Regions from separate parts of the Lichenicola cladoniae genome, predicted to be linked through region 1. Evidence: riboswitches for the same ligand, from Rfam matches in the RefSeq annotation. Region 1 holds a riboswitch; the other holds the start of a gene.
What was found. Region 1 has a riboswitch for fluoride ahead of crcB (fluoride efflux transporter CrcB). Riboswitches for the same ligand answer to the same signal wherever they lie in the genome.

Region 2: linked by a shared signal. The riboswitch ahead of crcB (fluoride efflux transporter CrcB) and the one ahead of crcB (fluoride efflux transporter CrcB) in region 1 are both predicted to bind fluoride.

The regions. Positions count from the first base shown of each region.
Region 1 covers NZ_CP053708.1:4,712,994-4,717,053, reverse strand. The annotation lists gene HN018_RS21415 (efflux transporter outer membrane subunit) at 1-1,050, shown strand, start outside; gene HN018_RS29160 (universal stress protein) at 1,112-1,708, opposite strand; partial or broken gene crcB (fluoride efflux transporter CrcB) at 1,931-2,344, opposite strand; fluoride riboswitch at 2,443-2,508, opposite strand; gene HN018_RS21405 (hypothetical protein) at 2,685-2,855, shown strand; gene HN018_RS21400 (DUF2459 domain-containing protein) at 2,872-3,552, opposite strand; gene HN018_RS21395 (S10 family peptidase) at 3,521-4,060, opposite strand, start outside.
Region 2 covers NZ_CP053712.1:7,456-11,515, reverse strand. The annotation lists gene crcB (fluoride efflux transporter CrcB) at 1-1,145, opposite strand, end outside; fluoride riboswitch at 1,238-1,302, opposite strand; gene HN018_RS27115 (dynamin family protein) at 1,357-2,982, shown strand; partial or broken gene HN018_RS27110 (IS1380 family transposase) at 3,366-4,060, shown strand, end outside.

The DNA of each region.
Region 1 (4,060 bases):
GACGTGTTCGGACGCATCCGCCATTCGATCGAGGCGCAGCAGGCCGCGGTCGATGCCGGCATCGAGCAGCGTCGCGCCACCCTGCTGGCACTGCTGTCGGAGCTGTCCACCGACTACGTCACGCTGCGTGCCTCGCAACTGCAACTGCAGATCGCCGACCGCAACATCCAGGCCGCCGGCGACGCGCTGGCACTCACCAACAAGGTGTTCACGCAAGGTCTGGGCACCACGCTGCAGGTGGCGCAGGCCCAGGGCGAACTCGAGACCGAACAGGCGACGCGGCAACCGCTGCAGACCCGTATCGCCCAGCTGGCGCACGCAATCTCGGTGCTGACCGGCCAGATGCCCGGCACGCTCGAAGGGATGCTGGAACAACCTGCACCGCTGCCTTCGGTGCCGGCCCTGCCGGTGGCGCTGCCCTCGATGGTGATCGCCAACCGCCCGGACATCCGCCGGGCCGAACGGGAATATGCGCAGGCGACGGCGCGGATCGGGGTGGCGGTGGCTCAGCTTTATCCGAGCTTCATCCTGCCGCTTTCGTTCGCGCCGCAATCCAGCATGATCCACGAGCTGTTCACCGCCAGCAGCCTGGCTTGGTCGCTGGTGCTCCAGGTCAGTGCGCCGCTGTATCATGGCGGCCGCCTGTCCGCTGAAGTCCGCGAGGCGCATGCGAATGCGGAAGCCGCCCGCCTGGAATACGAACAAACCGTCCTGCGCTCGTTCCAGGAAGTCGAGGACCGGCTGGTCGCGTATCGCAACGACGAGATCCGCACCGCGACCTTGCGGCGGGCCGCGCAGGACAATGCGCTGGCACTCGACCGCGCACGCAGGCTGTACGGGGCCGGCCTGTCGGGCTTCCTGGACGTGCTGACCAGCGAGCGCGCCACCTACACCGCCGAAAACCTCGCAGCGGTGGGGGAACTGGCCCGGCTGCAGGACGCGATCGGCCTGTTCACCGCAATCGGCGCCGGCTGGCAGGGCATTGCCCTGACGGCCACCACCCTGCCGGTCGATGAAAAAATGCAGCACAGGATGGCTGCCGGGCACTGAGCGGAGTCGATTGGGCTTGAGGCGTTCGTGGACCGTCCAGATATGTGCGGTGCCGTTCCCGTCAGGCGCTGCGATGCTGCATGAGCACGGGAAGATCGGCATGCCTGAGCATGGTTTCCGTCACGCCGCCGAATAGCTCTTCGCGCAGGCTGCCATGGCTGTAGCTGCCCATGACGAGGAGATCCGCGCCGGCTTCACGTGCCATCGAGAGTAGCTGCGATCCGGTGTCATCACCGACCGCGGCTGCCGTGATCCGTTCGATCGGCAGCCCATCGAAGACCGGGTCCGATGGCAGGCCGTCCGCTTCGCTTCCGACGTGGAGAACGAGAACCCGCTTGGCCTTCGAGAGCAGGGGCGTCGCGGTCCGTATGGCCTGGCGGACATGCGGATCGTCGCGCCAGGCCACGGCAATGATCCGGCCGAACTCGCCGGCATGTCCGGATGGCACGAGCAGCACCGGCCGTCGCGCCCGGATCAGAGCCGCACGGAGGCGGGCGCGAGCGGCGGCATCGCCGCCATTCTGCTCCAGCAGGAGAAGATAGGCGCCGCGGCCATGCTCGGCGATCGCCGATGCACCGTCCCCGCGCACCTCGATCCAGTGAGCTGAATGTCCAATACTGCGTTCCTGCCCGACCCAGCGATCGAGCGTCGACCGCATGCCCTCGACCCATTCCGTCCGCCTAGCCGCAATCTCCGCCGTACGTTCCCGGGTCAGCACCTCTTCGGTCGGCTGCAGCTCGGCCAGTATGGGACCGTCGATCGCGAGCGCGGTGATCCGCCCATCTTCCCGCGCCATGAGCTGACGTGCGACGGCGAGCATACCCGGCACCGCTCCGGGACGATGCAACGCGACCAGCGTACTGTCGCTGATCGACCCGGAGGTCGCGTCGCCGATCACCGCGAGACGAGAGGTTCGTGTCATCGACGCCAGTGAATAGCCGGCGGCCACGCTTGCCAGGCAGAGGGCCACCGAAAGCGCGATGTTGGCGAGGGCCTGGCCAGGCCTGCCGTCACGCAGCAGCTCGAGCGTCTGCAGGCTGAACGACGAGAAGGTGGTGAAGCCCCCACAGATGCCGACCATGACGAAGGCGCGCACATCGAACGGGACAGCGAAGCGACCGTCTGTCGCAGTCAGGGTCCCGAAGAAACCGATCACGAACGAGCCGACGATGTTGATGAGGATCGTGCCCCACGGAAAGCTGGGTCCCGTCAGGGCTACCATCGCATTCCCGAGCCAGGCGCGCGCGACGCTACCGAGCGCGCCGCCCAGACCGATCAGCGCGTAGGTCAGCATCCGCAATGAGTCCCCTCGACGAAAGGATCCGGCGGCGGCAGCCGGTTTCGATGATTATCCTGGAACAAGGACACGATCCTCCTGCGGACGCCGGGTCCGAACCTGCAGGAGGTCATCAGCCCACGACGGGCGGTTCAAGGGGGAACCCCATCCCCTGCCGGCAGGTGTCGCATCTCGACGGATGCCGCTCAACACGAAATTTTGGCTGGCGGTGAGGACGAGATTGGTTCCGAAAGCCGTTGCGCCGACCTGGGGCACATGGTGCCTGTCCAGGGCGGCCATTGCGCGCCCGCTGCCCATGATGCTCAGGTCAGTTGTTTACCACGGAGGCTCTTACTCGATGACGATCCGCGCCCTTGGCTGCATGGCAACTCTCCTGACTGCAGGATTGCTCACCGCGTGCAGTTCCAGTTTCGGCGGCGGCGGCTCTTCGCCCAGTCGAACCTATGTCGTGATGCCGAACGGCGAGGCGGTGCCGGCACAGGTCACCACGCGACCGCCGGGCGGTTGATACCCCCGGCGCTGGTTCAGCGGTGGCCGCCGATCGTGCAGGCGCCACCGCCTGACGGGCTGATCCGGTCCATCACCTGCGAGGCGAACACGATGCCCGAGGCCGTCGGCACGATGCCGGCTGCCTGCAGGGCGTCCCCGATCCAGCTGTTGCAGGTATAGACGCCGGAATAGCCTGTCCGGGTCGCGTAGAAAATGCTGCCCGGAAAGAAGCCCGGGCCAATCCGGACCGGCCGGCCCTGCTTTACATCGAGGGTCCGCCAGATGAAGTCGGAGAGGCGCCCGGCCCCTCCCGGCAACAACCGGCCAATCTTCATCGTGCCGTCATCGTAGGCACGGTCCGGCGGCGCGGTCAGTCCGGCGATCAGCAGCGTGCCGTCGCCGGGAAACGGGCCGACCAGCAGGTCGCCCAGACCGGTCACCGGCGCCATCATGAAGGTGCGCTTGCCGAAGCCGACCATGAGTACCGTCATGCCGGGGAACACCCGCCGGAAGTCCCGCATGTTGCCGCGCAGCGCACCGGCCGGAATGGCGAGGTCGGTGTGCCAGCCGTGCGACACGATTGCGATGGTATCGTCGGCGAGCCGACCCGGGACGCAGGCCGGCGGCGTCGATGCGCAACCGGCCAGGACCAGGCAAAGCACCGGCAGCAGCCAGCGCGCGGTCCTACGGGCTGCCGGTGTAGAGAGCTGAGACATCGTGCGCGAGTGCTGCACGGCTATCCGGCCGCGTGTAAAGCATGTGGCCGCCCGGATAGACCTTGAGCCGCACGCGATCGCGGCCGACCGGCATGTGCTCGATCAGCCAGCGGCTTCCCGAAAACGGACAGGTCAGGTCGAAATAGCCGTTGGCGATGAAGACCCGCAGCGACGGATTGACCGCCATCAGCTTGCGCAGATCCGGCATCCCCCGCGAGATCAGGTCGCCGCCTTCCTTGTAGTCCCAGGCCTTGTTCACCGCGAGGTTCAGCAGGTCGTATTTCAGATCGGTGCGAAAGCCGAGCGCATCCTCGACATAGCCGGTGAAGGCATTGCCGTAGGCGAGGCCGTAGCCGGCCAGCACCGGTTCCGGACTGTCGCCATTGTCGATGCCTTCGGGATAGGGATCGGCGATCGAGAGTGTTCCGTCATACAGGCTGTAGAGGCGGCCGTCACGGCTGCGCACGTCATGTGCCTGCGGATCGATCTGGGCGCGTTCCTTGGCAAC
Region 2 (4,060 bases), on a different replicon from region 1:
AGGCTGCCGTGGCTGTAACTCCCCATGACGAGCAGATCAGCACCAGCTTCGTGCGCCATCGATACCAGTTGCGCACCGACGTCGTCATGCGGGATTGGTGCCGTCACGACCTCGAACGGCCGGCCTTCGAACGCCTCCGCCAGACCTGCATCCTCTGCCGCATCGCCGATACGGAGCACCACCACCCGCTCCGCCTTTGACAAAAGTGGCTGGGCGGTCCGGATTGCCCCACGGGCACGAGCGTCATGCCAGGCAACGGCCACGATGTGGCCTAAAGGAGGTGCCGTTCCGGCTGGAACCAGCAGCACCGGACGTCCGGACCGGACCAGTGCCGCGTGGATCCGGGCGCGCGCGGTCTTATCGCCGCGCTTTTGTTCCAACAGCAGCAGGTGAGCGCCGCGGCCATGCTCGGCAACCGCCAGCGCACCGTCACCACGCACTTCGATCCAGCGCGCTTCATGCCCTTCAGCGCGCTCTTTTAACACCCAGCGATCAAGGGTTCCACGCATTGCAACCGCCCAGTTGCGGCGTTGATCTGAGATCGCCTGCTGGCGTTCCCGAGTCAGCACCTCCTCGGTTGGCTGCAGATCGGCTAGAACGGGTCCGTCGATGACGAGTGCCGTGGTTCGACCGCCCTCTGCTGCCATGAGTTGCCCAGCAACGGCGAGCATGCCCGGCACCGATTCCGGCCGATGCAGCGCAACAAGTGTGCTGCTGCTCATCGTGCCCGGCGCCGCGTCGCTGATTGCTGCCAGATGCGAGGTGCGGATCGCCAGCGCCAGCGAGTAGCCGGCGGCAACACTTGCCAGGCAAAGCACCATCGAGAGCGCAACATTACCCAGCGCCTGCCCGGCACGGCCATCGCGTGCCAATTCGAGCGTTTGCAGGCTGAAGGAAGAGAAGGTGGTGAACCCGCCGCAGATACCCACCATGACGAACGTACGCATATCGAATGGCACGGCGAAACGGCCGTCGGTCGCGGTCAGCGTTCCGAAGAAGCCAATCACGAACGAGCCCACGATATTGATGAGAATTGTTCCCCACGGGAAGGTGGGGCCTGTCAGGGTGACCATGACGGTCCCGAGCCACGCACGCAGGATACTGCCGATCGCGCCTCCCAGGCCAATCAGGGCATAGTTCAGCATGCGACGGTCATCGGGACGTCATCGTGTTTGGTGCGGTGCTGCAGAAAAGGTTCCAGGGCCATGGACGTACTCCTCCCGTGGACGCTCGGTCCGGATCGGCAGGAGTCATCAGCCCACGACGGGCAGTTAAAGGGGGAACCCCATCCCCTATAAAAAGAGTATTGCATGGTGAGGTCGACCTCTCAACACTCTCGCTCACTTCTGCATGGGGATGCCGACACTGGACCTACATCGCTACGAACTGCTGAAGAGCGAGCTTGCTGACCTCCTACGGGCGGTTCCGTGGCGGGCGGACCAGTTCGAGCGCAACCGCGACCTGTTTGCCCGTCTCGCCGAGGACCGGTTCAATCTCGCAGTCGTCGGGCGCTTCAGCCGCGGCAAATCTACCTTGATGAACGCGATGCTGGGGCTCGACCGCCTGCCTACCGGAATCGAGCCGCTCACCTCTGTGATCACCAGCATCACCTATGGCAGCCACGAGAAGGTCGTGCTGCACTTTCTGGACACGACACTGTTTCTCGACATCCGGCTCGACCAATTGGAAGACTATGTCACCGAGCGTGGCAACCCCAGCAATCGTCGCCGCATCCGGGAAGCCGAAATCCAGCTTCCGGCAGATCTGCTCCGTTCGGGGTTTCGCTTCATTGATACGCCAGGTCTCGGGTCTGCGGTAGCTGGCAACACAGTAACCACCCGCGCCTTTCTACCGGAAGCCGATGCGTTCCTACTCGTGACAGGGTTCAACGGCTCTCTCACGGAGGATGAAGCGGACATTCTCTACACCGCCTCTAAAGCCGGCCGACAGGTGTTCATCGTCTTGAACAAGGCAGACATGGTCGATGGGACGGCACGCGACGCCGCAGTCGCCGATTTACGAGCCCGTCTGCAAACGCTTGGCCTTCCAGAGGCCCAGAAGTTTTATCCCGTCTCAGCCGCTACGGCCCTTAGCGTCCGGCTCGGACGCATGCCGGCCTCTAGGCTCGAAGAGAGCGGCTTGCTGGAGCTGGAACACGATGTTCTTGCCTACATGACCAATGGCAAGCGACACGCCTTTCTGCACGGGATGTATGCACGACTGGATGCCGTGCTTGCGGCGGCGCCCGGTCTTGGCGCCGTTCGGGAGCGACTGGTCGCGCTGCGCCATGAGATTGACCAGGCGGCGCTGCCGCCTTCCGACCCAGTCGGCTCATCCTCGCTGGTGAATGCCCCGATCGCGGCCAACCTGCTGGATTGCCAGATCTGCAGCCGGATTGAGCGTGCGGTGTTCGACGCGCTGACACAGCTGCAGGGCAGCCTTCGGCGCGATCTCGAGGCAAGGCAAGATCTGGCAAGACAGGGTGGCCTGTGCGGACCTCACAGCCGGCAGTTCATCGCTCATGCCGCGCCACGCGAGGTCTGCATCGGCTTCGCTCCTGTGCTGGACGCACAGGCTGCATTACTGGAGGAAATGGCCGACGCCAAGGAGGACGCTTCTTCCACGCCCGCAGCGCTTTGGCACTCGGCATCCGGCTGCCCGTTCTGCAGACTTGCGTGTGGAGTCGCGGACGCATCGTTAGATAAATTCGAGGCTATTCTTCAGGCTGGAAGTATCGCGCCGCATCCTGAGCCGACTGTCTGTCTACCCCATCTTCAAGTCTTAGCCATGAGGTTGCACGGGGATTCTGTGCTGCCGGATCTCCTTCGCCGCCAAGCCGGGATCCTTAAGCGTCGGGCGGACGATATGCGTCGATTTGCACTGAAACAGGATGCATCCCTGCGTGACCAGATCACAGACGAGGAAAAACGGTCTGCGCAGAGCGGTATAGCGGCTTTGGTTGGGATATCAGGCAAGCCTTGATGTGATCGATACGGCATCGCTTCCTGCAGTGCGTGATAACTCGTGCATGCCCGATGCAGATATCAACCGGACAAATGGAAGAAGAACATGGCACGCCGTCGGGGAAGGACGGACGCAGCGTAAAGAAGCAAATCAACGTAAGTTCCGTCGCCATCTGGGTCGCTCATAGGAGGGATGCCGAAGAGAAGCCGAGGCGTAGAACAAAATCAATTGCAGTCGCGCCAGACTTGACATCAGCCACGAGCCAAGGTCATTCCAGTTAACCCGTCTTATTCAGCGCATGCCAGGGATTCGCTGGCGGATGTAGTGTAAGCATCTGATCTAAAACAGAAATTTGGGTGTCGATGCCAAACTCTGCCAAATCGGACGGTGCCACACCCGCCATGCTCGAAGATACCCTGCTGCCGTTCTCGCTGTCATCGGTCCAGCGCAAGAAAGTCACCGCCGCGTTCGACGGTGGACGCCTGACCTCCGACGGCGGCGTGATGCTAATTGCCGCTGTCGAGACCCGCCTCGGTCTTGCGGCCAAACTGGCCGCGCTGATCGCTGACCATCGCAACCCTGCGTTTGTGACGCACAGCGTTGCCGACATCTTGCGCGCGCGCATGCTTGCCATTGCCTGCGGCTACGAGGACGGTGATGACCTCGATCATCTGCGTACCGATCCCGGTTTCAAGCTTGCCTGCGGGCGTCTGCCCGACAGCGGCCGCGATCTCTGCTCGCAGCCAACAGTGTCGCGTTGGGAAAACGCACCGACACTGCGCGAGGTCATGCGCCTGACCTACGCCATGGTCGATGTCTACTGCGCCAGCTATTTGCGTCCGCCCCGCGCTGTGACGCTGGATATCGACGATACCGTCGACATCGTGCATGGCCATCAACAGCTCTCGCTGTTCAACGCCTACTACGACGAGCGTTGCTTTCTGCCGATCCACGTCTACGACACCGTGACATCGCGTCCCGTGGCGGTGCTGCTGCGGACCGGCACAACGCCGTCCGGGGTGGAAGTTCGCAATCATCTGCGTCGCCTGGTCCGCCGTATCCGACAGCATTAGCCTAACACCCGGCTGACCATTCG